DNA from 4 places in the Neorhizobium puerariae genome. Region 3 is predicted to be linked to each of the others. Evidence: predicted binding sites of a transcription regulator. Region 3 holds the regulator's gene; each other region holds the start of a gene.
The links. The regulator PhoB, encoded in region 3, activates phosphate uptake and scavenging genes when phosphate is short. The targets are predictions, from matches to a motif close to TGTCATNNANCTGTCAT.
Positions count from the first base shown of each region.

Region 1 (7,732 bases), on a different contig from region 3:
GTCCGTCGGCGTGACGCCTACCCATTTCGCCGTCATCTTCGATTATTCGGCCAGGACCTTCCGCAAGGAAATCTACGATGCCTACAAGGCGAACCGGCAGGCGCCGCCTGAGGAACTGGTCCCGCAATTCGGCCTGATCCGCGAGGCGACCCGCGCCTTCAACCTGCCCTGTATCGAGACGGAGGGGTTCGAGGCGGACGACATCATCGCCACCTATGCGCGGCAGGCCGAGGCGGCTGGCGCCGACGTGACGATCGTCTCTTCCGACAAGGACCTGATGCAGCTCGTGACGTCGATGGTCCACATGTACGACAGCATGAAGGACAAGCAGATCGGCATTCCCGATGTCGTCGAGAAATGGGGCGTGCCGCCGGAAAAGATGATCGACCTGCAGGCCATGGTCGGCGATTCGGTTGACAACGTGCCCGGCATTCCGGGCATCGGCCCGAAGACGGCGGCGCAGCTTCTGGAGGAGTTCGGCGATCTCGACCAGCTGCTTGCTCGCGCCGGCGAGATCAAGCAGGTCAAGCGGCGGGAGAATATCGTCGCCAATGCCGATCTTGCGCGGCTGTCGCGCCGCCTCGTTTCGCTGCGGACCGACGTGCCGCTCGACCTCGATCTGGGCGCCCTGGTGCTGGAGCCGCAGGATGGCCCGAAGCTCATCGCCTTCCTGAAGGCCATGGAATTCACCACCCTGACGCGGCGCGTGGCGACGGCCTGCGATTGCAATGCCGACGAGATCGAGCCGGCCGCCCTGAAGATCGAATGGGGCGAGGCGGCGCGCGGCCCGGATCTCGATGCCGGTGCTCCGGCACCGGCGGATACCGGCGAGGCGGCGGCCGAAGCGCCCGCCAATCCGCCGAAGACGCCCGTCGCCAGGGGCACCGGGGCGGCGACGCCCGCCGAACTCGCCGGGAGCCGGATCGAGGCTTTCGGCAGGTCGAGCCTCGATGTGAGCCGTTATGTGACGATCCGGGATGTGGAGGTGCTCGACGACTGGATCAGGGCGGCGCGGGAGACCGGCCTCGTCGGTTTCGATACGGAAACCAATTCGCTCGATCCGATGCAGGCCGAATTGGTCGGTTTCTCGCTGGCGATCGCCGACAATACGGAAAATCCCTCCGGCCTCGACGTCCGCGCAGCCTACGTGCCGTTGATCCACAAGACGGGCGTGGGCGACCTGCTCGGCGGCGGCATGGCGGAAAACCAGATCCCGACGCGCGAAGCGCTGGCCCGGCTGAAGCCGCTGCTGGAAGACCCGTCGGTCCTCAAGGTCGCCCAGAACCTGAAGTTCGACTACCTCGTCATGAAGCGCCACGGCATCACCGTCGAAAGTTATGACGATACGATGCTGATGTCCTACGTGCTGGAGGCCGGCAAGGCCAGCCATGGCATGGATTCGCTTTCGGAACGCTGGCTGAACCACAAGCCTATCGCCTTCAAGGATGTCGCCGGCAGCGGCAAGGCGGGCGTGACCTTCGATTATGTCGGTATAGACAAGGCGACGGCCTATGCGGCGGAAGACGCCGACGTGACGTTGCGCCTCTGGATGGTCCTGAAGCCGCAGCTTGCCGCGGCGGGGCTGACCACCGTCTACGAGCGGCTGGAGCGGCCGCTGGTCTCCGTGCTGGCGCTCATGGAGGAGCGCGGCATCACCATCGACCGGCAGATTCTCTCGCGCCTTTCCGGTGAGCTTGCCCAGAAGGCGGCGGCCTTCGAGGACGAGATCTACCAGCTTGCCGGCGAAAGGTTCACCATCGGCTCGCCGAAGCAGCTCGGCGACATCCTCTTCGGCAAGATGGGCCTGCCGGGCGGCGCCAAGACCAAGACGGGCCAGTGGTCGACATCGGCGAGCGTGCTGGAGGACCTTGCGGCCACCGGCCACGAGCTGCCGCGCAAGATCGTCGACTGGCGCCAGCTCACCAAGCTGAAATCGACCTATACGGACGCATTGCCCGGTTACGTCCATCCCGAGACCAGGCGCGTCCACACGTCCTATTCGCTGGCGTCCACCACGACCGGGCGTCTTTCGTCCTCCGAGCCGAACCTGCAGAACATTCCCGTGCGCACGGCGGAAGGCCGGAAGATCCGCACGGCCTTCATCTCGACGCCCGGCCACAAGCTGGTTTCGGCGGACTACAGCCAGATCGAGCTGCGCGTGCTCGCGCATGTCGCGGACATCCCCCAGCTTCGCCAGGCCTTTTCCGATGGCATCGACATCCACGCCATGACGGCTTCGGAAATGTTCGGCGTGCCGGTGGAAGGCATGCCGGGCGAGGTCCGCCGCCGCGCCAAGGCGATCAACTTCGGCATCATCTACGGCATTTCCGCCTTCGGGCTCGCCAATCAGCTCGGCATTGAGCGCTCGGAGGCAAGCGACTACATCAAGAAGTATTTCGAACGCTTTCCGGGCATCCGCGACTACATGGAAAGCACCAAGAATTTCGCGCGCGAGAACGGCTATGTGGAGACCATCTTCGGCCGCCGGGCGCATTATCCGGAAATCAAGTCTTCCAATCCGTCGGTGCGGGCCTTCAACGAGCGCGCCTCGATCAACGCGCCGATCCAGGGGTCGGCGGCGGACATCATCCGCCGCGCCATGGTGCGGATGGAACCGGCGCTCGGGAATGCCGGTCTTTCGGCCCGCATGCTGCTGCAGGTGCATGACGAACTGATCTTCGAGGTCGAGGACGAGGAGATCGAACGGACGCTGCCGGTGATCATCTCCACGATGGAGCACGCCGCGATGCCGGCGATTTCCATGAAGGTGCCTTTGAGAGTGGATGCGCGGGCCGCCAGCAATTGGGACGAGGCGCATTGAGCCGGTGGTTCAATGCTCGCGCGGAGAAGCCGGATAAAGGGATAGAAGCGCGGTCGAAAGCAATTCGTCCGCATAGGAAGAGGCGGAAAGCCGCGTGTCGGCCGCCATTCCTATTTCGTCGCAACGCCGGCGCACCGTTTCCAGCACCAGGTTGGCGATGCCGCGGGCATGCTCCACGTCCGCGTTCTCGGATGTATCCATTGCCAGCGCGAGCGCCGTCATCGAAACGATCTCGAGAACGACGACGCGTGCTTCGAGATCGACCTTTTTTCCTTCCGGCTGTCTCCCGTCCTGCGGACTGGTCCGAATCATGACCTTCCCTTTTTCTTCTTGTATGGAAAAAGGGAAATAGAGCCGTCCGGAAGACTTTAAAGCATCGGCCAAAGGTTTTTTGGAAATTTATCTTCCGGTGGTCGTGTATTCGCGGAGCACTTCGACCATGGCTCCGCCTCCCGTTTCGATCGCGCCGCTGTTGTCGATCGTGATCACCTGGTAATCGCCTTCGACGGACAGTGAACTACGCTCCAGCCGGCGGAGGATTTCTTCGCGCGTCTCGCGGCCGCGCGATTCCAGCCGGGCGGCCAGCACCTCCCGGCTTGCCGTCACGTTGATCACCAGGAGGCGGGGATAGGCGGCCTTGAAACGGCTGAGCGCCGAGCGGGAACCGTTGGCCACGACGAGCCGGCCCTGCGCGATGGCCTCTTTCGTCTCGACGGGAATGCCGTAGCTGAGCCCATGGGCTCCCCACGAGACCGCGAAGCGCCCGGCTTTTTCGAGGGCCTGAAATTCGGCCTCCGACACGCCTTCATGGTCCTCGCCGCCGGCTGCGGCGTCACGGGTGATGATCCGCCGCGCGAAGACGACGTCGTCACGCCCTTCGAAAAACCGGGCGGCATAGGCCATCAGCGTGTCCTTGCCGGCGCCGCTCGGCCCGACGACGGCGACCATGCAGCCGCCCGAACCGGTCTCCGCCCCTGTCGGTCGGTTGTCCATCATGCCACCCGCCGGCCGTTGCGCCAGACCGCGCGGGCGACCGGAACGCCGTGTTCGCGGTGCACGCGCACGAGATCGGCACGCAGCCCGGTATCGATTCGGCCGCGATCGTCGAGGCCGACCGTGCGGGCCGGCGTCGCGGTCACCATGGCGAGCGCCTTAGGCAGGGAGATGCCTTCCACCTCGTCCGCCAGCACGAAAGGCGCATGCAGGAGGCTGAGCGGCACGTAATCGGAAGAGAGGACATCGAGTACGCCGCGCTCGGCGAGGTCGCGGGCGGCGATATTGCCGGAATGCGACAGTCCGCGCACGACGTTCGGCGCGCCCATCAGCACGCTCATGCCTGCTTCGTGCGAAGCCCTGGCGGCATCGAAGCTGGTCGGGAATTCCGCCAGCCGGACGCCGTTTTCGATCGCCTCGTCCACATGGGCGAGCGTCGCGTCGTCATGGCTCGCGACCGTGATGCGCCGGTCGGCGCAGACCTGCGAGATCGCGATGCGGTGCGGAGTGGAGTTGCGGGCCGATTCCGCTTGCCGCTTGGCCACGAAAGCGGCGAAAGCCTCGTCGCTGAGCCCGCGCTTCTTCTGGTAGTAGAGCGTATACTGGCCCATCGTCTGGAACTGGCGCTGGCCGGGGGCATGGTCCATCAGCGACACGAGCTTGACATGGGGATCGTTCTCGAAATCGACGAAATGCTCCATGACATTGTCGGCCGAGACTTCGCAGCGCAGGTGGATGAAATGTTCGGAACGCAGCCGTCCGTCGCGGCTGGCGGCCTGGATGGCGTCGGCCATCTCGCGCATCTCGCCCCTGGCGAAACCGCCGTCCTCGTCCGCGCCCATGCGCAGGCAGTCGAAAACCGTGGTGATCCCCGAGGTCGCCACCTGCGCGTCATGGGCCTGGATGGCAGCCGTGGTGTTCCAGCGCACGCCGGGGCGCGGCGAATAGTGCTGCTCCAGGTGGTCGGTATGCAGCTCGACCAGGCCGGGGACCAGGTAATCGCCGTCAAAATCCTCGCCGACGCGGACACTGCCTTCGGAAACGTCGGCGATCCCGCCGTCGCGGATCTGGACGGAGCCGTGGATCACGCTGTCCTCCAGCACGATGCGGGCGTTGGTGAGCACGAGTTCGGCGGTCATGATGCGATCTTTCTATTTTCGGAAGCGGGCGCGAGCGGGAGCCAGCGGTGAACGATGAAGGGCGCCCCCCGCTCCTGTTCGACGAAGAGTGCGATCCCGTCGATCGCGAGCGGCGCATTTGCGAAGGCGGAAAAGCGGCGGTCGAGTTCCCCGCGCATGGCCGGCGCATGTTCGGGCGGCACCTGGCCGGTCAGCGTCATGTGGAAGCGGAATTCCTCCATGACATAGGGATAGCCCCAGCGGTGGAGGTTGGCGCGGTGCGCTTCGCTCAGGGCCTCCGGCTTGCGGCGGGCGATATCCGCCTCGGAAAGCGGCGCGCGGAACGGTTCGAATTCCTCGACGACGCGGGCGGCGAAATCCTGAAGCTCGGGATAGACGGTGTCGGGAACGAGAGCGAAGAAACGGCCGATCTGGCCGATGATGGCGTTCGAGATATCGAAGGCCGGGGTCTCTGACGCGAAGCGCTCGAAGGCGGCGATCAGCTCGGCTTCGCTGCGGTCCGGATGCAGCTCGAACGGCGCTTTCAGCGTTGCATGGAACCCGTAGCGGCGCGGATCGGCGGTCAGCTCCCGGATCGTGTCCCCGGCCAATCCGTCGGCCTCTGGCGTGGGGAAGGTCTCGCCGCCAAAGGCGTTGCGGGCGAGCCAATGCGTTGCCGCCTTCGTCAGCGGATGATGTTCAGCGGGCGAAAAATAAAGAGCGTAGCGCAAGACGGGATTCCGGAATCAGGAGAGGCCGGTGGCAGACTAACCTGCCACCGCGCCCCGAAACAGGACCCCGGGCTAAAAGATTTCCGTGACAGAATGATGATGGAATCCGGTTATTCGGCGCATGCGCGCCGTTATCCCGAAACCGGTGCGTGGCAGGCGACAGGCGTCAGTGGTTCTTCTTGCCCATGACGCGCGAACGCAGCGCGTTGGAGAGGTTGTCGAAGATGAAGACGACGCCGAGGATGAGCAGGACCATGTAGGCGACCTTGTCCCAGTCGGAATTGGTCTTCATCGATTCGAGCAGTTTCAGGCCGATACCGCCGGCGCCGACGGCGCCGATGACGGTCGCCGAGCGGGTATTCGATTCCCAGAAATAGAGCGATTGCGAGATGAAGATCGGCAGGACCTGCGGAACGACGCCATAACGCTGCACGATGACAGGCGCCGCGCCGACCGACTTCACGCCTTCGCGCTGCTTGTCGTCGACATTTTCCAGCGCTTCCGCATAGACTTTGCCCAGCGCCCCGCTGTCGGTGAAGAAGATGGCCGCGATGCCGGGCAGCGGTCCGGGTCCGAAGGCGCGGGTGAAGAACAGCGCCCAGATCAGCATGTCGATCGAGCGCAGGAAATCGAAGAGGCGCTTCATGCCCCAGTTCGCGACGCGGCTGCGGGTGATGTTGCGGGCCGCGACGAAGGCGAGCGGAAATGCGACCAGCGTGGCAAAGAGCGTGCCGACAAAGGCCATGACCAGCGTCTGCATGAGCTTCGACAGGATATCGGCGTGCTGCCAGCTCGCATTGTTGAGGAAGTTGTCGAGCGCGAGCGAGGCGTTGGACCGGGCGGGGTCGAGCCGCTCGCCGGAGAACATCAGGCCGGCGACCTCGCCGAAGCCGCGGCCCCAGAAGGGGGATTGGGTATCGAAGAAGAAATTCGCCCAGCCGAGGAAGCGCCTCTGTATGTAGACCTGGCTGTTGCGGATCTCGGCCTGGCCCTCGAAGCCGAAATAGACGTTCACCTTGTTGCCGTCCTGCTCCATCTGCGCCGGTGCGCCGGCCGGCAGCGACGCCCGTTCGGGCGTGATCGTCACGGGATAGAGCCTGCCGTCCAGATGGACGTCGACGCGGCTCGGCGTAATGTCCAGCCGGTCGCCACTGCCGCCGAAGGTGACGGTGTAGCCGCCGTCGGCCGAGGGGGTCATCCAGGGGATGGTGGCGTTTTGCGGATACTGGGCGCGGCTCGTCCACTGCGGCACCACCTGGCCGTTCTGGAAGCGCAGGCGCGGCTGGGCGCGCCAGGAATACCAGTCCTGGAGATAGATGGCCGCGCGGTCCCAGTTGCCGTTCACGAAGGTCGGGATGACGTTGAAGAAGACGAAGCAGAAAGCGAGATAGACGAGCACGACGGCGGCGGCCACGGCGAGGCCCCAGCGCTGCGCGAAGCTGCGGTGGAAGACTTCCGGATAGGAGGCAAGCAGGCGCTCGCGCTCGGCGGCGTTGACGGCAAGGACCGAAGACATCAGGCGGCTCCCCGTCCGAATTCGAAGGATTGCCTGCCGATCAGCCGGCGGCGCAGCCAGGCGGAGAACTGGTCGACGCAGATGACGGTGATCAGGAGCAGGATGATGATCGCATAGGTCTTGGCGGCATGGTCGCGGCCGATCGACAGGCTGAAGACCTCGCCGATGCCGCCGCCGCCGACCGCGCCGATGATGGTGGAGGCGCGCACGTTGATCTCGGTGCGCAGCAGCGTATAGGAGACGAAGTTCGGAAGCACCTGCGGCAGGATCGCGAACCGCACCCGTTCGAGCCAGCTGGCGCCGGCGGCGCGCAATCCTTCGTCCGGCTTCATGTCGGCATTCTCCACCACTTCGAAGAACAGCTTGCCGAGCGCGCCCGTCGTGTGCACCCAGACGGCGATGATCGCCGAGATCGGGCCGATCGACAGGATCGCCGCGAGAAGCCCTGCGACGACGATTTCCGGGAACGCGCGCATGATCTCCATGATCCGGCGCACCACCCAGCGCACGATGCCGGCGCCGACGAGGTTGGTGGAAGCGAAGAAGCAGAGCA
Region 1 is NZ_JBHMAA010000025.1:27,960-35,691, forward strand. Features, by position in the region: gene polA (DNA polymerase I) at 1-2,821, shown strand, start outside; gene ACFFP0_RS22160 (hypothetical protein) at 2,831-3,133, opposite strand; gene phnN (phosphonate metabolism protein/1,5-bisphosphokinase (PRPP-forming) PhnN) at 3,221-3,817, opposite strand; gene ACFFP0_RS22170 (alpha-D-ribose 1-methylphosphonate 5-triphosphate diphosphatase) at 3,814-4,953, opposite strand; gene ACFFP0_RS22175 (DUF1045 domain-containing protein) at 4,950-5,663, opposite strand; gene phnE (phosphonate ABC transporter, permease protein PhnE) at 5,830-7,179, opposite strand; gene phnE (phosphonate ABC transporter, permease protein PhnE) at 7,179-7,732, opposite strand, start outside.
Region 1: ACFFP0_RS22175 (DUF1045 domain-containing protein) is a predicted target of PhoB. The motif match lies at 5,749-5,765, and genes of this name have one in related genera.

Region 2 (7,732 bases), 160 kb from region 3:
ACCTTGTAGACCAGGATGTTGGTCGACTGGGACGGACCGCCTGAGGTGGTGGCGTCGACGATCGGGAACGTATCGAACATCGCGTAGGTGATGTTGATGACCGCCAGGAAGAACGTCGTCGGGGACAGAAGCGGAAAGATCACGGTCCAGAAGCGCTTGACCGGACCGGCGCCGTCTATGGCGGCTGCCTCGGTGAGCGACTGCGGCACGGACTGGAGGCCGGCGACGAAGAACAGGAAATTGTAGGAGATCTGTTTCCAGGCGGCGGCGACGATGATCAGCACCATGGCGTCATCGGTGTGAAGACGATGGTTCCAGACATAGCCGAACTGGTCGAGGAAATAGGGAATGATGCCGACGCTGGGGTTGAACATGAACCACCAGAGAAGGCCGGATGCGGCGGGCGCCACGGCGTAGGGCCAGACCAGCAGCGTCGTATAGAACCGCGCCGAACGCAGCACGCGACTGACGGCAACCGCAAACAGCAGCGACAGCCCCATGGAAAGAACCGTCACGCCGAGGGAAAAGACGAAGGTGACGCCCAGCGCGTTCAGGTAGTCCGGGTCCTCGAAGAGACGCACATAGTTCTGGAACCAGATGAACGTGTCCCGAAGGCCGAACGGGTCCTGGCGGAGGAAGGACTGCCAGATCGCCTGGGCGGCGGGCCACACGAAAAAGATGACGGTGATGACGAGCTGCGGCGCCAGCAGGAAATACGGCAGGACGCGGCTATGGAAGACGGTGCGCTTGGTTTGCATGGCGAGGCGTGCCCAAGGAAATGCCCTCCCCGAAGATCGGAGAGGGCTTTGAGAGACAAGGTGACCCTTAGTTCGAATTCGCGGCTTCGAATTCGCGCAGCATGGCGTTGCCCTGCTTGGCGGCATCGTCGAGGGCCTGCTGGCCGCTCTTCTTGCCGGAAAGGACGGCTTCGAACTGCTGGTCGATGATGTCGCGGATCTGGGTCAGGTTGCCGAAACGAAGACCCTTGGAGTTCTCGCTCGGCGTGCCGCGCGTGATCTGCTTGATGGCGATGTCCGAACCCGGGTTCTTCTCATAGTAACCCTGCTTCTGGCCAAGCTCGTAGGCGGCATTGGTGATCGGCAGGTAACCGGTGAACTGGTGCCAGTCGGCCTGGACTTCCGGCTTCGAAAGATAGGTGAAGAACTTGGCGGCGCCCTTGTAGACTTCGGCGTTCTTCTGGCCGTTCAGGACCCAGAGGGTCGCACCGCCGATGATGGAATTCTTCGGCTCCTTGGTGACGGTATCGTCATAGGGAAGCGGAGCGAAACCGACCTTGAAGTTCTTGGCGTTGTTGATAACGCCGGCGCGCGAGGCGGAAGAACCCATGTAGATGGCGCATTGCTGGGCGTAGAACATCGGAGCCGTCTCGGCACCGCCACCCGGGCCGCCGTACTTGAAGACCTTCTGGTCCTGCCACTGCTTCAGGTTATCCCACAACTTGGCCTGGGCCGGGCCATTGAACTTGAATTCGGTCTTCAGGCCGCCGAAACCGTTCTGCAGCGTGCCGTAGGGCAGGTTCTGGATGGCGGAGTAGTTTTCCAGACCAACCCAGGTTGCGGCATAGCTGATGGTGAAGCCACAGGCAGCGGCGCCGGAATCGACGATCTTCTTGCCGAAGGCGGCGACCTCCGCCCAGGTCTTCGGGGCGACTTCCGGATCAAGGCCAGCCTTCTGGAAGACGTCCTTGTTGTAGTACATGATCGGGGTGGAGGAGTTGAAGGGCATCGACAGGATGTTGCCTTCGGTATCCGAATAATAACCGACGACCGGGGCGAGGAAGCCCTTCGGGTCCCACGGTTCCTTGTTGTCGGCCATCAGCTTGTAGACCGGATAGACGGCGCCCTTGGCGGCCATCATCGTGCCGGTGCCGACTTCGAAGACCTGGACGATCGCCGGCTGCTGGCCTGCGCGGAAGGCGGCGATGGCAGCGGTCAGCGTTTCGGGATAGGTGCCCTTGAAGACCGGAACGACCTTGTAGTCGCTCTGGCTCTCGTTGAATTTCTGGGCAATTTCCTCGAGCTTCTTGCCGAGTTCGCCACCCATGGCATGCCACCAGGTAACCTCGGTTGCAGCGAGCGACGAAGTTGCGGACAAGGCAACAGCAATCGCAGCCATCGAAAGCTTCTTGAACATATTGACGTCCTCTCCACCTTTGTTGGGATTGAGGATCGCAATAGGGCGCGGCTGTGACAGCCCCTTTACAGTTTCGTGTCAGATTTATTACACTGCACAGCTATGCAATAATTTCACATCAGTGTCAGAATGCATCCGGGAAATGCCGCGGCAGGCGACCGGGCAGAACGGCCAGGATGTCGTAGCGCCGGGAAAGCCTCGCCGCATCCTTGCGCTTCGAAAGCCAGAGATCGCTTGCCGCACGGATGCGCTTCTGCGTGGCGAAGCCGACCGCGTCGATCGCCTCCTGCTCGCCGATCCTCGCCTTGACCTCGACAAACGCGACGAGATCCCCCTTGCGGGCGATCAGGTCGATCTCGCCGAGTTTCGTCCGGTAGCGGATGGCGAGGATGCGGTATCCCTTCGCCATCAGATAGAACGCGGCGAGATATTCCGAGACATGGCCGCGGCGCTCGGCCTTCCGACGCGCCGCCCTGCGCCCGGGGCCCCCGTCATTTCCCTCCGCCATCCTCGTCCTTCAACTCCAGAAGCCGCTGATAGAGATCCTTGCGGGCAAGGCCCGTAAGCCGGGCAGCCTCGGCCGCCGCCCTGGCGGCCGGCATGGCGGCGGCAAGCTCGCGCAGCAGCACGTCCACCTCCATTTCGCCCGGCGCCCCGTTGGCTTCGGGAGGCGCCACGACCAGCACGATCTCGCCTTTCACCGCGCGATCCTCGCCATAATAGGCGGCAAGCTCCTCCAGCGTATCGCGGCGAAACTCCTCGAAGGTCTTGGTGAGCTCCCGGCAGACGCAGGCACGGCGCTTTCCACCGAGCACCGCGGCGGCGGCGGCCAGCGTCGCGCCGATACGATGCGGCGATTCGAAGAAGATCAGCGTCGCGGGCACTTTCGAAAGCTCCGCCAGCCGGTCCCGCCTTCCCTTGTCCCTCACCGGCAAGAAACCGGCGAAGAGGAAGGCATCGGACGGCATGCCGGAGCCGACGAGCGCCGCCAGCGGCGCGGACGCGCCGGGGATCGGCACCACCCTGTGGCCGGCTTCTATCGCCGCCTGCCCGAGCCGGTAACCCGGATCGGAAACGAGCGGCGTCCCCGCATCCGAGACGAGCGCCACGGACCTGCCCTCGTCGAGCGCCGCGACGAGCTTCGGCCCCGCCTCGCCGGCATTGTGCTCATGATAGGCGAAGGGCCGGTTGACGATGCCGTAGCGGTCGAGCAGCACGCGGGTGACGCGGGTGTCCTCGCAGGCGAGCACGTCGACGCCGGCCAGCGTTTCCAGCGCGCGCAACGTGATGTCGCCGAGATTGCCGATCGGCGTGGCGACCAGATAGAGCGCCGGCTCCACCGGTCTTGCCGGCACGAAGGTGTTGGCGACGCGATAGCCGCGCTGGTTCTTCAGTTCATCGGTCACGGGATGCCACGCGGGATCGGATATTCATGACCCCTTATGATGAAGCCGGCACGCTTCGGCAAGTAAAGCAGGCCGAAGTTTTCTGTGTGCAGCGCGGGTGGCGGAGCCTAAATGCCGCGGCAACATCCTGTTCACCTCTTGCTTTTCGCCGCCGTTGTCTGCCATTTTGCCCGTCCACATCATCCGGCTCATGCAGCCGGCAGAATATCAGGGGTCCGGCCCTGCCGGATCGCCACGGTCGAAAGCGATAGCGTCCATGCGTATTACTCTTGAGCGGTCCAACCTCTTAAAATCGCTGAACCACGTCCATCGCGTGGTCGAGCGGCGGAACACGATCCCGATCCTGTCCAACGTGCTGATGCGCGCCTCGGGCAGCAGCCTGGATCTCAAGGCGACCGACCTCGATCTCGAAATCACCGAATCCGTGCCGGCCATGGTCGAGAACGCGGGCGCCACGACGGTTCCCGCGCATCTGCTTTACGAAATCGTCCGCAAGCTGCCCGACGGTTCGGAAGTGCTGCTCGCCACCACGCCCGACGGCGGATCGATGACCGTCCAGTCCGGCCGGTCGAAATTCTCGCTGCAATGCCTGCCGGAATCGGATTTCCCCGATCTCACCGCCGGCAGCTTCACGCATACCTTCAAGCTGAAGGCGACCGATCTGAAGATGCTGATCGACCGCACCCAGTTCGCGATCTCCACGGAGGAGACCCGCTATTATCTCAACGGCATCTTCTTCCACACGATCAAGGCCGAGGGCGACCTGAAGCTCCGCGCCGTCGCGACGGACGGGCATCGTCTCGCCCGGGCCGATGTCGATGCGCCCTCCGGCTCCGAAGGCATGCCCGGCATCATCATTCCGCGCAAGACCGTCGGCGAATTGCAGAAACTGGTCGACGATCCGGAAGCCGTCGTCACCGTCGAAGTCTCCGATGCCAAGATCCGCCTGACGATCGGCACGATCGTGATGACCTCCAAGCTGATCGACGGCACCTTCCCGGATTACCAGCGCGTCATCCCCACCGGCAACGACAAGGAAATGCGCGTCGATTGCCAAAGCTTCACCAAGGCCGTCGACCGCGTCTCGACCATCTCCTCCGAGCGCGGACGCGCCGTGAAGCTGTCGCTCTCCGACGGCCAGCTCATGCTGACGGTCAACAATCCGGATTCCGGCAGCGCGACCGAAGAGGTCGCCGTGGGCTACGACCACGATCCGATGGAAATCGGCTTCAACGCCAAATACCTGCTCGACATCACCGCGCAGCTTTCCGGAGACGACGCGATCTTCATGCTGGCGGATGCCGGATCGCCGACGCTGGTGCGCGACACGGCGGGGGACGACGCGCTCTACGTGCTGATGCCGATGCGCGTCTGACCATTCGAGGCGGCGGGGTAACCAGCCGCCTTTCTTTCGATCTTTGCCCGTTGCGACATTTTCTCTTGCTTTTGCGGCATGAGCGTCCACATAAGGGTGGAAAAAGGAGAGGATACACCCATGGAATTGCGCCTGAAGGAGCGGCTTGGCCGCAAGTTCGATGAGGAAATCCGGTTCTTCAAGGGCTGGATGGACGGCCCCAAGCGGGTCGGCGCAATCTGCCCCACCTCCTCTGTCACCGCCAAGCGCATGGCAAGCGTCGTCGACACGGCGTCCGGCCTTCCGGTTCTCGAGCTCGGGCCGGGCACGGGCATCATCACCAAGGCTATCCTGAAGCATGGCGTCGCTCCGGACAGGCTCGTTTCCGTCGAATATTCGACCGACTTCTACCAGCATCTGCTGCGCACGTTTCCGGGCGTCAATTTCATCAACGGCGATGCCTTCGATCTCGGCAGGACGCTCGGCGCCTGGAAGGACAAGACCTTCGACAGCGTCGTTTCGGCAATTCCCCTCCTGAGCTTCCCCATGGAGCGCCGCATCGCCCTCATCGAGGACCTGCTCGACCGCATTCCCGCCGGCCGGCCGGTGATGCAGATCACCTATGGCCCGATTTCGCCGGTCATCGCCAATCCCGACCGGTACAGGATCAAGCACTACGACTTCGTCGTACGCAACATCCCGCCGGCACAGCTCTGGCTCTATACCCGCAGCTGATCATGGCTTTCGGGCTCTACATCACCCATCCGCAGGTGCGCATCGACCCGAACGTGCCGGTGCCCCAATGGGGCCTGTCCGAAATCGGCCGGGCGCGCGCCGAACAGTCGGCCCGGTCCGGCTGGGCGAGGCAGCTCGGCAGGATCGTTTCCAGCGGCGAGGTGAAGGCGATCGAAACCGCCGAAATCCTCGCGGCAGCCTCCGGCGTCACAATCGAGATCGCTCACGACACGCATGAGAACGACCGGTCGGCAACCGGCTTCCTGCCGCCGCCGGAGTTCGAAAAGGCGGCCGACTGGTTCTTCGCCCACCCTCAGGAAAGCTTCAAGGGCTGGGAGCGCGCCGTCGATGCCCAGGCGCGCATCATCTCCGCCGTCCACCGCCTCCTTGCCGGTCACGATCCGGAAACGCCCGTCGCCTTCGTGGGCCACGGCGGCGTCGGGACACTGCTGAAATGCCATTTTGCCGGCAAGCCGGTCGCCCGCGACCGGGACCAGCCGCCGGGCGGCGGAAATCTCTTCTGCTTCGGGCTTGCGGATCGCGCTGTCTCATGCGACTGGACCCCCATCGAAAATTGGGAAGGAACCAGGGCATGAATGCGCGCGACCGCCTGATCGTAGGCCTCGACATCCCGACCATGACCGAGGCGGAAAAGATGGTCGCCACGCTCGGCGACACGGTCTCGTTCTACAAGATCGGCTACCAGCTCGCCTTTGCGGGCGGGCTCGAATTCGCCCGCGAACTGGTCAGGGACGGCAAGCAGGTCTTCCTCGACATGAAGCTGCTCGACATCGACAACACGGTGGCGAAAGGCGTCGAGAACATCGTCAAGATGGGCGTCACGATGCTGACCCTGCATGCCTATCCGAAGGCGATGCGGGCTGCCGTCGAGGCCGCGAAGGGCTCCGGTCTCTGCCTGCTGGCGGTGACCGTTCTCACCTCCATGGACGAGACGGATCTCATCAATGCCGGTTATGAATACGATCCCCACACGCTGGTGCTGCGCCGCGTGGAACAGGCGCTCTCAGCAGGCATGGGCGGTATCGTCTGCTCGGCCGAAGAATCGTCCGCCGTGCGCAAGATCGTCGGCCCGGACATGGCGGTCGTCACGCCCGGCATCCGCCCGGCGGGCTCCGACGCGGGGGACCAGAAGCGGGTGATGACGCCGGCCGACGCCCTCAGCGCCGGTTCGAGCCATCTGGTCGTCGCCCGGCCGATCGTCAGGGCACCGGACCCGAAGGCTGCGGCGCAAGCCATTCTCGCCGAAATGCGGACCGTGCTCTAAAAGCGCTGGCCGCGAGCGTCCAGATCCGCTTGCGACGCTTCAGGTCCCGCACGCCATGACGCCATGTTCTAGCGATTGTCCGAAATCTCGTTGCGGTCGCCGCTGTCGACGATCAGCCGCAGCGAGCCGCCCGGCAGGCGATTGCCGGTGACGACGTTGTCGTCGGCGCCGTCGCGATGGTCGAGACTGTCGAGGATCGTCTTCGGCCGAGCCAGGCAGTAGGTATTGAACAGGCTCACGCCCTGGCGGCTTCCAAGCCACACCGCCGGCCGCGGCTTCACCCCGTCCGGGTAGCGGAAGATATTTCCTCGGATGACATTTCGCCGCGGCGCCTGATGGCGAACCGTCCCGCCTTCGCCGCAGTTGCGGTAGAGGAAGATGCCGCCGTTGACCGGATTTTCGAATGTGTTGTTCTCGATCCGGTTGTCGGCGGACGCGTCGACAGCGATCGTTTCCCGCCAGCTCGTACGGATATCGAAGAGATTGCCGACAATGCGGTTACGGGCCGATTCCGCATCGAGATAGATCGCCGTGGACGTGCTGCTGCCGGTAAAACGGGAATCCTGGACGGTCATGCCCGTAACACCCGGCGCGGCATAAAGCGGGATGCCGCCATTTGCCACGAAGGTGACGTGCCGCAGCGCGATATTGCCCGGTGCGGCGGCCTGGGCGCGTTCCGTATGCCCCGTCGCGAGGGAGGAGAGCCTTACCTCGTTTCCCTGCCCGTTGCTGCCAAGCCCCTGGATGCGGACGTCGCCCCTGATCGTGCAGTTGCGGATCAGGATGTCCTTCGGCGCA
Region 2 is NZ_JBHMAA010000015.1:35,611-43,342, reverse strand. Features, by position in the region: gene ugpA (sn-glycerol-3-phosphate ABC transporter permease UgpA) at 1-758, opposite strand, end outside; gene ugpB (sn-glycerol-3-phosphate ABC transporter substrate-binding protein UgpB) at 826-2,154, opposite strand; gene ACFFP0_RS13445 (YraN family protein) at 2,279-2,662, opposite strand; gene rsmI (16S rRNA (cytidine(1402)-2'-O)-methyltransferase) at 2,646-3,560, opposite strand; gene dnaN (DNA polymerase III subunit beta) at 3,817-4,935, shown strand; gene pmtA (phospholipid N-methyltransferase PmtA) at 5,056-5,649, shown strand; gene ACFFP0_RS13425 (histidine phosphatase family protein) at 5,652-6,245, shown strand; gene pyrF (orotidine-5'-phosphate decarboxylase) at 6,242-6,934, shown strand; gene ACFFP0_RS13415 (right-handed parallel beta-helix repeat-containing protein) at 7,003-7,732, opposite strand, start outside.
Region 2: ugpB (sn-glycerol-3-phosphate ABC transporter substrate-binding protein UgpB) is a predicted target of PhoB. The motif match lies at 2,230-2,246, and genes of this name have one in related genera.

Region 3 (7,732 bases):
GAAGATGCAGACGATCTTCCATCACGTCCTGCCGCTTGCCATGCCGGGCATCCTGACCGGCACCATCATCGGCCTCGCCCATGCGCTCGGCGAAACCGCACCGCTGCTGCTGATCGGCATGGTGGCCTTCGTGGCGAATTACCCGACCACGCCGCTCGATCCGTCGACGGCGCTGCCGGTACAGATCTACATGTGGGCGAACGAGGCCGAGCGCGCGTTCGTCGAGCGTACCTCGGGAGCGATCATCATCCTGCTCCTGTTCCTCATCATAATGAACGTTGGCGCAATTCTCTTGCGGCGCCGCTTCGAACGGCGCTGGTAAAGGAGTAAGACGATGAACATGATGTCAGAAGCAGCAGTTGAAAAGGCGCTGGACCAGAAGATGAATGACGTTTCCTACAAGATGATCGGTAAGGACGTTTCGGTTTACTACGGCGAAAAGCGCGCGCTTTTCGACGTGAACCTCAACGTTCGCGAAAACACCGTGACGGCGCTCATCGGCCCCTCGGGATGCGGCAAGTCGACCTTCCTGCGCACGCTCAACCGCATGAACGACACGATCGACAACTGCCGCGTCACCGGCCGGATCACGCTCGACACCGACGATATCTACGATCCGCAGATCGACGTCGTGGAACTGCGCGCCCGCGTCGGCATGGTTTTCCAGAAGCCGAACCCGTTCCCGAAGTCGATCTACGAGAATATAGCCTACGGTCCGCGCATCCACGGCCTCGCCAGGAACAAGTCGGACATGGACCAGATCGTGGAGGCCAGCCTTCAGCGCGCCGGCCTCTGGACGGAAGTCAAGGATCGCCTGAATGAATCCGGCACCGGGCTTTCCGGCGGCCAGCAGCAGCGTCTCTGCATCGCCCGCGCCGTTGCCGTTTCGCCGGAGGTCATCCTCATGGACGAACCCTGCTCGGCGCTCGACCCGATCGCGACCGCCAAGGTCGAGGAGCTCATTCACGAGCTGCGCGCCAACTACACGATCGTCATCGTGACGCACTCGATGCAGCAGGCCGCGCGCGTTTCGCAGCGTACCGCCATGTTCCATCTCGGCCAGCTGGTCGAGGAGAACGACACGGACAAGATGTTCACCAATCCGGATGACCAGCGCACCCAGGATTACATCATGGGCCGCTTCGGCTGATCGGCCGTCCGCGCTGCCTGGTTTCACTTTTCGAGGATTAGAAAATGGCATCGACTCATATTCTGTCGGCCTATGACGAAGAACTGAAATACCTGATCCGCCGCATTTCCGAAATGGGCGGCCTTGCGGAGCAGATGTGCTCGGACGCCGTGCGGGCGCTGGTCAATTCCGACTCCGCTCTCGCCCAGAAGGTCATCTCCGACGACGTGATCCTGGATCATGCGGAGCGCGAGATCCAGGACAAGGCGATCGTCACGATCGCCCGCCGCCAGCCGGTGGCGTCCGACCTTCGCGAGATCGTCGGCACGCTGCGCATCGCATCCGACCTGGAGCGCGTCGGCGATCTTGGCAAGAACACCGCCAAGCGCGTCATCGCGGTTCAGGGCACCGGCGTTCCGCGCAAGCTCGCCCGCGGTATCGAGCACCTCTCCGACCTGGCGCTCGTGCAGCTCAAGGAAGTGCTGGACGTCTATGCCAGCCGTTCGGCCGAGAAGGCCGAGGCGATCCGCATCCGCGACGAGGAAATCGACGCGATGTATACGTCGCTGTTCCGCGAACTCCTCACCTACATGATGGAAGACCCGCGCAACATCACCACCTGCACGCACCTCCTGTTCTGCGCCAAGAACATCGAGCGTATCGGCGACCATGCCACCAACATCGCCGAGACGATCTACTACATGACGACGGGCGCCCAGCCGGAAGGCGAGCGTCCGAAGGACGATACGTCGAATACGCTCGGCGCGATCACCGAATGACGGAATGCTGACGGAGCAGGCCAGAATGCTGCCAAAAATCGCGGTCGTGGAGGATGAGGAAGCACTGAGCGTGCTTCTTCGCTACAATCTCGAAGCCGAAGGTTACGATGTGGAGACAATCCTGCGGGGGGATGAGGCCGAGATCCGGCTTCAGGAGCGCACGCCGGACCTGTTGATCCTCGACTGGATGCTGCCCGGCGTTTCCGGCATCGAGCTCTGCCGGCGGTTGCGCATGCGCCCGGAAACGGAACGCCTGCCGATCATCATGCTGACGGCCCGGGGCGAGGAGAGCGAACGTGTTCGCGGCCTTGCCACGGGTGCCGACGACTATGTCGTGAAGCCTTTCTCGACGCCGGAACTGATGGCCCGCGTCAAGGCGATGCTGCGTCGAGCCCGGCCGGAAGTATTGTCCAGCGTCCTGCGTTGCGGCGATATCGAGCTCGATCGTGAGACGCATCGCGTCCATCGCAAGAGCCGCGAGGTCCGCCTCGGCCCGACGGAATTCCGTCTCCTGGAGTTCCTGATGGCCTCGCCCGGCCGTGTCTTCTCGCGTTCGCAGCTTCTCGACGGCGTCTGGGGACACGATATCTATGTCGACGAACGCACTGTCGACGTGCATGTCGGGCGCCTGCGCAAGGCGCTCAACTTCTCCAACATGCAGGATGTCATCCGCACCGTTCGCGGCGCGGGATATTCGATGGAAGCCTGACTGACTTCGTCGGCGGCCGGCCGCGCCCAGGTGGCGCGTCTGGCGCGGAGTATTTCTTCTGGCGTTTGAATGGCTCCCGGCCCTAGAGCGCCATGCGTCCGAAAGGACGCACCAAGGACGCTCTACCCTATTGAATCGACGCATCGTGCTTTCCGAAAATCGATTCCGATTTTCGGGCCGATGCCGTAGGCTGCTTTCAGGGCAACCTCGGAGCGTAGCCATGAACGTACTGATCATCGACGGCCATCCCGATGAGGGGCGGCTTCTCGGGGCTCTTCTGGACCACTACGAAAAAACGCTGGCAGGCGCTGTCTCGGTGACGCGTCTTGCCGTGCGCGATCTGTCGTTCGACCCGGTCCTCCACCGCGGTTATGCCGGCGATCAGCCCTGGGAGCCCGATCTCGAAAGGGTGGCGGAAGCGCTCGACGCCTGCGATCATCTGGTGTTCGGTTTCCCGCTCTGGTGGGGAGCCGAACCGGCGGCCGTGAAGGGGCTGCTGGACAGGCTTCTGTTGCCGGGCTTCACGTTCAGATATCATCGCGAGGATCTTCTGTGGGATCGCCTGCTCACCGGGCGCTCCGCCGATGTCATCATCACCATGGACACCCCGCCCTGGTATCTGCGCTGGGTCTATGGCGATCCCGTCACGCGGCGCCTGAAATACCAGGTCCTGGGCTTTTGCGGCATTCGTCCGCTTCGCTTCTTCAAGCTCGGCGCCACACGCCGCGGCGGCGCGGCGCGCAAGCTCGACCACTGGATGCGGGAGATCGGGCGGGCTGCAGCCTCGGCCGGCGGCCTGAAGCGGGACTCCAGGCGGAACATCCTTCCAGGCCGCGAGCGCTTTGCGGAAGCGATCCGGGAACGCCAGTCCTGATCTATTCGGTAGTCAGTGCGCCTGCGCTTCCTGTTGCCATTCCGGCAGCGGGAAAAGCCGGTCGTAGGCCCAGTTGAAGACGAAGGCGTAGACCACATAGAAAAGCGCGAAGGACAGGTCCATCGCAAGGGCGTGCAGGATGCCGATGCCGAGATACCAGGCGATCAGCGGCAGGAGAATGATCAGCAGGCCCAGTTCGAACAGAACCGCGTGCGCCACGCGGACGGCAGGGCTTTTCCGGGTGTTGCCTGTCATCCGCTGCATGACGTGGTCGAAGCCGAGATTGTAGACATAGTTCCAGCCGGTCGCGAGCGTGGCTGACCCCAGGCCGACCACGCCGATATCGGCGGCAGGCATGCCGAAGGCGAAAGAGCCGAGCGGTGTGACGATGGCAAGGCCGATCAGTTCGAAGCTGATGGCGTGGCGGATACGGTCGCGTGTCGTACGCATGATGACTCCCCAAGAGCCGGCGAGCTCTTCGTCTGTTCCGGGTCGTCCCGGAGTTTCTGCCCGGATTGGGGGAGGTCGTCCTCGCGGATATGGAGATAGCTATTCGGGCGCGGACAGGCAAGGTCAAACCGGCATGGCAGCCATGTCCAACAAAAAAGCGGGCCGGAGCCCGCTTTCGATCCTGTTCTGTCGGCAGCCCGGATCAGACCCGTACGGTCGTCCTGCGGCGGTCGTGCACCGGCTGGTAGGCAAGCCGGGCATGGTAGCTGCAATAGGGGGAGGAATCCGGAGATTCGCAGCCGCAGAAATGGAAATCGTCCTTGAGCGGATCGCCCACGGGCCACTTGCAGGTGCGTTCGGTGAGTTCGGTCAGCGCCAGGCGACGGGAAATCGGCACCACCACGTTGGCGGCGGGTACGTATTCCATCTCCTCGAAATGCTCGATTTCGACCTCTTCCTTCATCACGGTCGCGCCAACGGCGCGAGCGACGGTCCGGGTGGCAACCCGGGACGCGTAGTTCGGAGCCCGGGGCGCGGATGTGGTGCGCTTGGCCGCCGACCGGTTGGTGGCCACCGTGCCGCCGGCCTTCGCCCTGCCGGGCAGGCTGAGGCGATGCACCTTGCCGATAACCGCATTGCGGCTCACACCGCCCAGTTGTGCGGCGATCTGGCTGGCGCTCAGGCCTTCCGACCACAGCCTCTTGAGTTTTTCGACACGCTCGTCTGTCCAGTTCATGCCCGTTCTCCGCCTTTGAACGTTGCAGGCATGCAGAATCCTTCCACCTTTGCCGAGGACATCATTCCTCAGCACCCACTACATCTATGTTTGAGGTGACTAGTTCCGCCGCATGCAGTCTAGTAATTGACGGTTAACCTAGTGTGAGGCTGACTCCGTGGCAAGAGTCGGCGGAATCCGTGAGAATCGATTTCGTGGTTTTCCCCAACTTGCTGTCCGGAAGAGTCATTTTTGTCACAGATGCAGGCGTCTGCCTGTTTCTCGGCTTGTTCATGCAAAATGCCGAGGTTTGTTGACATTCAAGGGCTAAACACCGATAGTGCCCGCGCCGCCCAGTGGGCGGCATTTTTGATTTTTTCGGCCGGTTCGGCCGGCCTTTTTGTCTGCCTAGAGGAGTGATGTCGCCATGGCTGAAGCCGCGCTTTTCGACACCTTTGCCCGGGCCCCGCTGCGCTTCGAACGTGGCGAGGGCGTATGGCTCGTGACGGAAGGCGGCGAGCGATATCTCGACTTCGGCGCCGGCATCGCCGTCAATTCGCTCGGTCACGCCCATCCGCACCTCGTCGAAGCGCTGAAGACGCAGGCCGGGAAGGTCTGGCACACGTCCAATCTTTACGATGTGCCCGGGCAGGAGAGCCTGTCGCGCCGCCTCGCCGACAATTCTTTCGCGGATAAGGTGTTCTTCGCCAATTCCGGCGCCGAGGCGCTGGAATGCGCCATCAAGACCGCGCGCCGTTATCAATACGTGAAGGGTCATCCCGAGCGCTACCATATCGTCACCTTCGAGGGTGCCTTCCATGGCCGTACGCTTGCGACCATCGCCGCCGGCGGCCAGGCGAAATATCTCGAGGGTTTCGGCCCGAAGGTCGAGGGCTTCGACCAGGTGCCCTTCGGCGATCTCGATGCGTTGAAGGCTGCAGTCACCGAGAAGACGGCGGCGATCCTCATCGAGCCGATTCAGGGCGAGGGCGGCATCCGTCCGGTTCCGAAGGAGTTCCTTCAGGCGTTGCGCAAGCTCTGCGACGACAACGGCCTGCTCCTGATCTTCGATGAGGTCCAGACGGGCGTCGGCCGCACCGGCAAGCTGTTTGCCTACGAATGGACGGGTGTGGCGCCGGATATCATGGCGCTGGCAAAGGGCATCGGCGGCGGTTTCCCGATGGCTGCCTGCCTGGCGACGGCGGAAGCGGCTTCCGGCATGACCGCCGGCACGCATGGCACGACCTATGGCGGCAATCCGCTCGCCATGGCGGTCGGCAATGCCGTGCTCGATGTCATCCTGGCCGACGGGTTTCTGGAAAACGTCCGGAATGTCTCGCTGATCTTCCGCCAGGGCCTTGCCGGCCTCAAGGACCGTTTCCCCGATGTCATCGAGGACGTCCGTGGCGAAGGCCTGCTGCTCGGCATCAAGGCCAAGGTGCCGGCCGGCGATCTCGTCGCGGCGATGCGCGGCGAACATATGCTGGCTGTTCCGGCGGGCGACAATGTCGTGCGCCTTCTGCCGCCGCTCACGGTCACGGTGGAAGAAGCCCGCGAGGGACTTTCGCGCATTGAAAAGGCGGCGGAAAAGCTTTCCGCTTCGCTGATGAAGAAATCGGCCTGAGGGCTTTAAAGGAGGGTGCCGTTGGTTCCCTCCTGATAGGGAACCATAGCATGGCAGCACCGAAGCATTTTCTCGATCTTTCCGCCGTTTCCGAGGTGGACCTGCGCGCGATCCTTGACGACGCCAAGACCCGCAAGCAGGCGACCAAGGCCGGCACGGCGGAAAAGCCGCTCGCGGGCAAGATGCTGGCGATGATCTTCGAAAAGCCTTCCACGCGAACCCGCGTTTCGTTCGATGTCGGCATGCGGCAGCTCGGCGGCGAGACCCTGTTCCTCTCCGGCACCGAAATGCAGCTCGGCCGCGCCGAGACGATCGGCGACACGGCCAAGGTCCTGTCCCGCTACGTGGATGCGATCATGATCCGCACCACGGATCATTCGCGGCTGCTGGAACTTGCCGAACACGCGACCGTGCCGGTCATCAACGGGCTCACCGACGATACCCATCCCTGCCAGATCATGGCTGACCTGATGACCTTCGAGGAACATCGCGGCCCGGTGAAGGGCAAGACCTTCGCCTGGACCGGCGACGGCAACAACGTCCTGCATTCCTTCGTCGAAGGTGCGGCCCGTTTCGGCTACCGCATGAACATGGCGGTGCCGATGGGCTCCGAGCCGCATGACAAGTTCCTGAACTGGGCGCGCAACAACGGCGGCGAGGTCATGCTCTGCCACGATGCGGAACGCGCGGTGGCGGATGCGGATCTTGTCGTCACCGATACCTGGGTGTCGATGAACCAGGAGCACAAGGCGCGGGGCCACAACATCTTCCAGCCTTACCAGGTCAACGGAGCCTTGATGAAGCGGGCCGACAAGGATGCGCTCTTCATGCATTGCCTGCCGGCGCATCGCGGCGAGGAAGTCACCGACGAGGTCATCGACGGACCGCAGTCGGTCGTCTTCGATGAGGCGGAAAACCGCCTGCATGCCCAGAAATCCATCCTTGCATGGTGTTTCGGAGCAGTCTGAGCCGCACCTGCCCAAGCCTTGATTTTCAGGAAAGCCGGTCCCATCTACCGGCTGTCAATTGCGCCGCGTTTTGAAAAGGCGGCGCCTCAACACATATCGTCGACGTCTTTTCCTCCGGCCAACGGTTCCGCTTGGGCCGGTGCTTGTGTAAAAGTTTGAAGGCTCGGCGCGAAGGAGTGAAGTCATGGCGGAAGCGACTGTGGAACTGAACGATCTCGATTTTGCCGGAGACGACCGTGTGGTTCCCTTCCAGGTGGAGGGACTGGACGTGCGCGGCCGGGCGGTGCAGCTCGGACCGCTGCTCAATGCCATTCTCGGCCGTCATGAGTATCCGGCGCCGGTTGCCCGGCTGCTCGCCGAAGCGATCGTTCTGACCGCGCTTCTCGGCACGTCGCTGAAGTTCGACGGCAAGTTCACGGTCCAGACCAAGGGTGACGGACCGGTCGACCTGCTGGTCGCGGATTTTTCGACGCCCGACGCCCTG
Region 3 is NZ_JBHMAA010000015.1:198,018-205,749, forward strand. Features, by position in the region: gene pstA (phosphate ABC transporter permease PstA) at 1-322, shown strand, start outside; gene pstB (phosphate ABC transporter ATP-binding protein PstB) at 335-1,150, shown strand; gene phoU (phosphate signaling complex protein PhoU) at 1,195-1,908, shown strand; gene phoB (phosphate regulon transcriptional regulator PhoB) at 1,934-2,617, shown strand; gene ACFFP0_RS14240 (NAD(P)H-dependent oxidoreductase) at 2,838-3,491, shown strand; gene ACFFP0_RS14245 (PACE efflux transporter) at 3,504-3,941, opposite strand; gene ACFFP0_RS14250 (GcrA family cell cycle regulator) at 4,144-4,677, opposite strand; gene ACFFP0_RS14255 (aspartate aminotransferase family protein) at 5,084-6,280, shown strand; gene argF (ornithine carbamoyltransferase) at 6,331-7,248, shown strand; gene ACFFP0_RS14265 (Hsp33 family molecular chaperone) at 7,433-7,732, shown strand, end outside.

Region 4 (7,732 bases), on a different contig from region 3:
AAACCGAAAAAAGGCTGTCGAGATCATGTGTTACCATGTAGACCGTGAGGCCCAGCGTATCGCGCAGCTTGGCAATCAGCGCGTCGAAATCGGCCGCTCCGATCGGGTCGAGACCGGAGGTCGGCTCATCGAGAAAAACCAGGGCCGGGTCGAGCGCCAGAGCGCGCGCGAGCGCAGCGCGCTTGATCATGCCGCCCGAAAGTTCCGACGGATACTTGTCGGCCGCATCCGGCGGCAGGCCGACCATCTCGACCTTCAGATAGGCGAGCTCATCCATCAGTTCCTGCGGCAGGTCGAGATATTCGCGCATCGGCAGTTGGATGTTCTCCTTCACCGTCAGCGCCGAAAAGAGCGCGCCGTGCTGAAAGAGGACGCCGAGTTGCATATCCACCATCATGCGCCCGTCTTCCGTGGCGTTGTCGTAGTCGACGCCCAGGATTTCGATCGTGCCGGACCGGTGCGGCAGCAGGCCGAGCACAGTCCGCATCAGCACGGATTTGCCGGTGCCGGAAGCCCCGACGAAACCGAGGATCTCGCCCCGGTAAACGTCGAGATCGAGCTTTTCGAGCACCAGCTTGTCGCCGAAGCCGACGGTCACGTCGCGCACCGACAGCACGATCTTCCGACCGTCCGGCTGATCCTTCGCATCGTTCAGAGGCATTTCTTCCAAGCCGCTCTCCATCAGAAATCGATCGCGGAATAGAAGATGGCGAAAAGCGCATCCATGAGGATGACGGCGAAGATCGCTTTCACCACCGACGTGGTGACATGCTGGCCGAGCGATTCGGCGCTGCCACCCACCTTCATGCCTTCGACGGCTGCGACGATGCCGATCGCCAGGGCCATGAACGGCGCCTTGATCATGCCGGAAGCCACCGACGTGTGGTCGATCGCCTCGTGCAGGCGCGACAGATAGGTATCGAACGTGATGCCGGAATAGGCCCAGGCCACGACAGCCGCCCCGACGAGGGCTGCGAAATTGGCAATGATCGTGAGAAGCGGCAAAGCCACCGTCAGCGCCACCAGCCGGGGAAAGATCAGCACCCCGACCGGATTGAGGCCGATGACGGTCAGCGCGTCGATCTCCTCGCGCATCTTCATCGAACCGATCTCGGCGGTGATCGCGCTTCCCGAACGGCCGGCGATCATGATCGCGGTCAGCAGCACGCCGATCTCACGCAATTGCAGGATGCCGACGAGGTCGACCACGAAGATTTCCGCGCCGAAATAGCGGAGCTGGAAGGCGCCCTGCTGGGCAATGATCGCACCGATCAGAAACGACATCAGCACGATGATCGGCACGGCGCGCACGCCCATGCGGTCGATATGGGTGACGACCGAGGCGGGCGACACGCCGGCGCCACGGCCGAGCTTCATCTGCGCGCCGCGAACCGCGGAGCCGAGAATGTGCATGGCGGCGTAGAAATCGCCGCCGAGACCGACCATGGCTTCTCCGGTCGGTGAAAAAAGGCGTTCGAACAACGTGCCTTTCTTGCTCCCGTCGGCCGGGGGGACCGGCGCTTTTTCCGGCAATACGCCGATCAGTTCCTGGATGGGGCCTTCGCCGCCGACCAGCACGGCCTCGCGGCCCTGTTCGCCCTTGGCCGTCAGAAGCCGGCGGACCAGCCATGCGCCGGCCGTGTCGATTCCGGCAATGCCGCTCAGGTCGATCTCCAGCCTGCCCTGCCCGCCGGCCTTTTCAAGCTTTTCGATATCCTTCAGGATTCCGGAAATCGTGGTGCCTCGCCAGTCGCCGCTCAGCGCATACCGTTCGCCGCCGCCGCCCATCATCTCCTCCGCTCTGATTTCGGCTGCCTTCGACGTCACGGCTGTCTTTCACGCTTGCAGGTCATGTGGAGTTCCAACGCCATGCGATTGATCGCATTTGCGAGACGCGCAATATAGCCGCCTCATAAGGATTTGCCACAACGGGACGCGTAAAACCATGGGCCGTCACCTCGAAGCCACAATCGAAACCTTCCCGATCGCCGGCAAGTTCACGATTTCACGCGGCTCCAAGACGCAAGCCGAGGTCATCACCTGCACGATCCACGAAGGCGGCGTCTCCGGGCGCGGCGAATGCGTTCCCTACAAGCGTTATGGCGAAAGCATGGAAGGGGTGATGGCGGATATACGATCGGTCGCCGACGCGATTCGCGACGGTTTGACGCGGGAAGAACTGCAGTCCCGGATGCAGCCGGGAGCGGCACGCAATGCGGTCGATTGCGCCCTCTGGGACCTTGACGCCAAACGGACAGGCAGGCGAGTCGCCGACGTGATCGGCGCGTCGCATACCAAACCGTTCGTCACGGCATTCACTCTGTCGCTCGGCGAACCGGAAGCCATGGCCGCCGAGGCCCGGAAGAACGCGGCGCGCCCGCTTCTCAAGATCAAACTCGGAACGGACAACGACGAGGCCCGGCTTCGCGCCGTCCGCGAGGCCGCGCCGGATTCGCGCATCATCGTCGATGCGAACGAGGGATGGACCGAGGACAACCTTGCCCATCATATGGCAATCGCTGCGGAAACCGGCGTATCGCTGATCGAACAGCCGCTGCCCGCCGGCAAGGACGGCGCGCTCTCGGGAATCCGCCGGCTGGTCTCCGTTTGCGCCGATGAGAGCGTGCATGCCACCAAGGACCTGCAAAACCTTCGGGACTGCTACGACGCCGTCAATATCAAGCTCGACAAGACCGGCGGCCTGACCGAGGCGCTCGCCATGAAGGCGGAGGCGCAGCGGCTCGGGTTCGCGGTGATGATCGGCTGCATGGTCGGCTCATCGCTCGCCATGGCGCCGGCCGTCCTGCTCGCCCAGGACGCCGACTATGCCGATCTCGACGGGCCGCTTCTGCTGGCCCGCGACCGCCCCGGCGGGCTCCTTTACGAAGGCTCGCTCGTCCACCCGCCGGAAGCCGGTCTCTGGGGCTGAAGCTGAAGCCTTGCCGCAAGCGCGATGATCGCAAGACCGGTCAGCGCAAGAACCGACATCGCGAGATAGCTCATCAGCCCGAATTGCCGATACAGCACGCCGGAGAGCAGGGTCGAAAGCGCCAGGAACAGGCCGTTGTAGAAGACATAGGCGCCCTGCATCGAGGACTCCTGGTCCTCGCGCACGGATTCCACCAGCCTGTGCTGCAGACCGATATGCACGAAGGCGAAACTGAAAGCATGCATGGCCTGTAGAACCACATAGCCCCAGAAGCCGAGCGGCATCGGAAACAGCGCCCAGCGGAGAACCGAAACCGCGCAGCCGATCCGCATCAGCGTCCAGGGCGCAATACGGCTCGCCAGCCAGCCGGTGGCAAAGAAGACCAGAATTTCCGAAACGACCGCGGCACTCCAGAGGATGCCGGTCGAGCCGCTCGAAAGCCCGATCTGCTGCCACTGGATGGTGCCGAACGCATACAGCATGCCATGGCTCGACTGGGCCACCGAGGCGCCGATCATCAGGACGTGCAGATCGAGCCGCTTCAGAGAACTCGGCTGCAGCGTCTTTTCGGTCCCCGGGCGCACCGCCGCCCGCCCCAGTCTTGGCGCCGCGAAGGCAGCCGCGACCGTCAGCAGGAAACCGGCCGCCATGGTCAACGGAACGACATGAAAGCCCCAGATGCCGAGCAGTTCGCCGGCGACGAGCGTCACCGCCACGAAGCCGATGGAACCCCAGACACGCATCGATCCGTATGGAAAGCCCCAGCGGCGCACGCCGGTCACCGCAATCGATTCGACGATCGGCGCATAAGGGGCGAAGACCGCCGACTGGATGCCGATAACCAGCAGAACGGACCAGAAGTCGCGGGTGAGAACCATGGCCAGGGCCGTCAGCAGCGAAAACGCGCCGGACCAGGCAAGTATCAGGGTCCGCTCGTTCAGGCGGTCGGCAAAAAAGCCGGCGACAGGCGCTGCGAGAACGCGCAGCAGGAGCTGCATCGCCAGGACGATGCCGATCTCGTATTCCGTAAAGGCAAGCCCGGCGAGCCAGACGGGCAGATAGGGCAGAATGACGCCATTCACCCCTAGCGGCGCTCCGTAGGCAAGGGCGCAGCGCAACTGAAAGAACGGAGACGCGCCAGGCGTCTTATTTGCGGGAATCACGATTTCACGGGTAGGTTGCTGAAACTGTCAGCTTACCTAACACAGCCTCCCGGCCCTGCCTATGGCAAGAAATGGCAGTCCGGTACGCTTTCCGCAGCAGCCGCCTCAGGCTGCCTGCATGTCCTCGACGGACTGCGGCTTCGGCAGCGCCTTGATCTCGGCGGTCGTACCGATCTGCTGCCAGGAGATCATTTCGAGCGTTCCGTCGTGGTTCTCGGCAATCGCCGTGCAGCTCTCCACCCAGTCGCCCGTATTGACGTAGTGGATGCCTTCGATGTCCTCCATCACCGCGTGATGGATATGGCCGCAGATGACGCCGTCGACGTTGTTGCGGCGGGCCTCGTCGGCCACGACGCGCTGGAACTCGCCGATGAAGTTGACTGCGTGCTTGACCTGCAGCTTCGCCCAGGCGGAGAAGGACCAGTATGGCATGCCGAGACGGCGGCGGATCGCCGCCAGACCGATATTGATGACGATCGCCGCGTCATAGGCCCAGTCGCCGAGATAGGCGAGCAATCGGGCATTGCGCACCACGACGTCGAATTCGTCGCCATGGAGGATCAGGTATTTCTTGCCGTCGGCCATTTCGTAGATTGCACGTTCCGCCACCTCGATGCCGCCGAAATGGGTGCCCGGGAAGGAGCGCAGGAATTCGTCGTGATTGCCGGGGATGTAGACGATGCGGGTGCCCTTGCGCGCCTTGCGCAGAAGCTTCTGCACCACATCATTGCAGCCCTGCGGCCAGTACCAGTTCCGCTTCAGGCGCCAGCCGTCGATGATATCGCCGACCAGGAAGATCGTATCGGCTTCATGATAACGCAGGAAGTCGATCAGGAAATCCGTTCGGGCGGCCTTGGAACCCAGATGCACGTCCGAAATGAAGAGCGTTCTGAAATGCCTTGTATCCACTTGACCGGTCACGAAGTCATCCTTTCGCCGCCGCTTTTGGGATTTTCAAAATCAGACTCGTGTTTCAGGATGATGACAGGGCACTGGAAAAGCCCGCCCCGGCGCCGCTTCCGCAGCGTTCCGATTTCTGCCGCGGGCGCAAATTAGCTGCTGTCGCGCCCGGCCGATTGATGTATGGAGAACACTCCGCCTTTGGCCCATCAAGACACAAAAGACACGCCAGGAGACATCATGAACGCGCAGGACAAACCGAAACCGCAGACCCTGCCGGTCAGCGGCGATCTCGACGAGCAGGCGCTGTTCTTCCACCGCTATCCCCGGCCCGGCAAGCTGGAGATCCAGGCGACCAAGCCGCTCGGCAACCAGCGCGACCTGGCGCTCGCCTATTCGCCGGGCGTCGCGGCTCCCTGCCTCGCCATCCGCGACAATCCGGATGCGGCCGCCGACTTCACGGCCCGCTCCAATCTCGTCGCCGTCATCTCCAACGGCACGGCGGTGCTCGGCCTCGGCAATATCGGGCCGCTCGCCTCCAAGCCGGTCATGGAAGGCAAGGCCGTCCTCTTCAAGAAATTCGCCGGTATCGACGTCTTCGACATCGAGATCGACGCCGAAACGATCGAAGCCATGGTCTCGACCGTCTCGGCGCTCGAACCGACCTTCGGCGGGATCAACCTCGAAGATATCAAGGCGCCGGAATGTTTCGAGGTCGAGCGCCGCCTGCGCGCCAAGATGAACATCCCGGTCTTTCACGACGACCAGCATGGCACGGCGATCATCGTCGCCGCCGCGATCCTGAACGGGCTGGAGCTTGCGGGCAAGAACATCGCCGATGTGAAGATCGTCACGTCCGGCGCCGGCGCCGCCGCGCTCGCCTGCCTGCATCTCCTCGTCTCGCTCGGCGCGAAGAAGGAGAATATCTGGGTCCACGACATCGAAGGCCTCGTCTATGACGGCCGGAACACGTTGATGGACGAGTGGAAGGAAATCTACGCCCAGAAGACCGACAAGCGCGTGCTGGCCGACAGCATCGACGATGCCGACGTCTTCCTCGGCCTCTCGGCCGCCGGCGTGCTGAAGCCCGAACTGCTGGCCCGCATGGCGCCGAAACCGCTCATCATGGCGCTTGCCAACCCGACGCCGGAAATCATGCCGGAGCTGGCCCGCGCCGCCCGCCCGGACGCGATGATCTGCACCGGACGCTCGGACTTCCCGAACCAGGTCAACAACGTCCTGTGTTTCCCCTACATCTTCCGCGGCGCGCTCGATTGCGGCGCCCGGACGATCAACGAGGACATGAAGATGGCGGCGGTCAAGGCGATCGCAGCCCTTGCCCGCGAGGAAGTCTCGGATGTGGCGGCAAAAGCCTATTCCGGCGACACGCCCGTCTTCGGCCCGGACTACCTCATCCCCTCGCCGTTCGATCCGCGCCTCATCCTGCGCATCGCGCCGGCCGTGGCCAAGGCCGCCGCCGAAAGCGGCGTGGCGGCGCGGCCCATCCAGGATTTCGACGCCTATCTCGACCAGCTGAACCGCTTCGTCTGGCGCTCCGGCTTCATCATGAAGCCGATCTTCACCGCCGCCAAATCGGCCGAGAAGAAGCGGGTCATCTTCGCGGAAGGCGAAGACGAGCGCGTGCTGCGCGCCGCCCAGGTCCTGCTCGAGGAAAAGACCGCAACCCCGATCCTGATCGGCCGCCCCTCCGTCATCGAGGCCCGGCTCAAGCGTTTCGGCATCCGCATCCGGCCGGATGTCGATTTCGCCGTGGTCAACCCGGAAGACGATCCGCGCTACCGCGACTATGTCGACGACTACTTCGCGCTGGTCGGCCGCAGGGGCATCAACCCGGAAACGGCCCGCACCATCGTGCGTACCAACAACACGGTGATCGGCGCGCTTTCCGTCAAGCGCGGCGAGGCCGATGCGCTGATCTGCGGCGTCGAGGGGGGCTACGACAGGCACCTGCGCGACGTCGACCAGATCATCGGCCGCCGTCCGGGCGTCTGCGCGTTCTCGGGCCTCAGCCTCGTGATCTCGCAGCGTGGCGCGCTCTTCCTGGCGGACACGTTCGTCAACTACAATCCGTCCGTCCAGGAAATCGCCGAGATCACCGTCCTGGCGGCCGAGGAAGTCCGTCGCTTCGGCATCGTCCCGAAGGCGGCGCTGATCTGCCATTCGAACTTCGGTTCACGCGATTCCGAAAGCGCGCAGAAGATGCGCAGCGCCCTCAAACTGGTGCGCGAGCGCGCCCCCGATCTTATAGTGGACGGCGAAATGCAGGCAGGTTCGGCCCTTTCCGAAGCCGTGCGCAAGCGGGCCATGCCGAACAGTTCACTGACCGGCGACGCCAACCTGCTGATCTTCCCGAACCTCGACGCCGCCAACATCTCGCTCGGCATCGTGCGGAACATGACCGATGCCCTGCATGTCGGCCCGGTCCTGCTCGGCGCGGCCATGCCGGTGCACATTCTCTCTCCGTCGGTGACGTCGCGCGGCGTCGTAAACATGGCGGCGCTCGCCGTCGTGGAAGCATCGCAGCCCAATCTTGATGTTAATTCTTAAATCCTGACAACAGGCATCTGAAAATAAACGGTAATTTACACCAATATCTATCGCAGAACTGAAGCAGCTGCGATAGTCCGTGGTGACTGCCTTTATCATATTGTCAACCGGCCTCGTCCATGATGCGATCTGCCAATCGGAGAGAAAGCCGGATCATGCCTGTGCTTCGCGG
Region 4 is NZ_JBHMAA010000036.1:41,794-49,525, forward strand. Features, by position in the region: gene ACFFP0_RS27450 (ABC transporter ATP-binding protein) at 1-661, opposite strand, end outside; gene ACFFP0_RS27455 (ABC transporter permease) at 682-1,791, opposite strand; gene dgcA (N-acetyl-D-Glu racemase DgcA) at 1,946-2,929, shown strand; gene ACFFP0_RS27465 (MFS transporter) at 2,881-4,092, opposite strand; gene ACFFP0_RS27470 (UDP-2,3-diacylglucosamine diphosphatase) at 4,198-5,013, opposite strand; gene ACFFP0_RS27475 (NADP-dependent malic enzyme) at 5,233-7,560, shown strand; gene ACFFP0_RS27480 (hypothetical protein) at 7,716-7,732, shown strand, end outside.
Region 4: ACFFP0_RS27470 (UDP-2,3-diacylglucosamine diphosphatase) is a predicted target of PhoB. The motif match lies at 5,063-5,079, and genes of this name have one in related genera.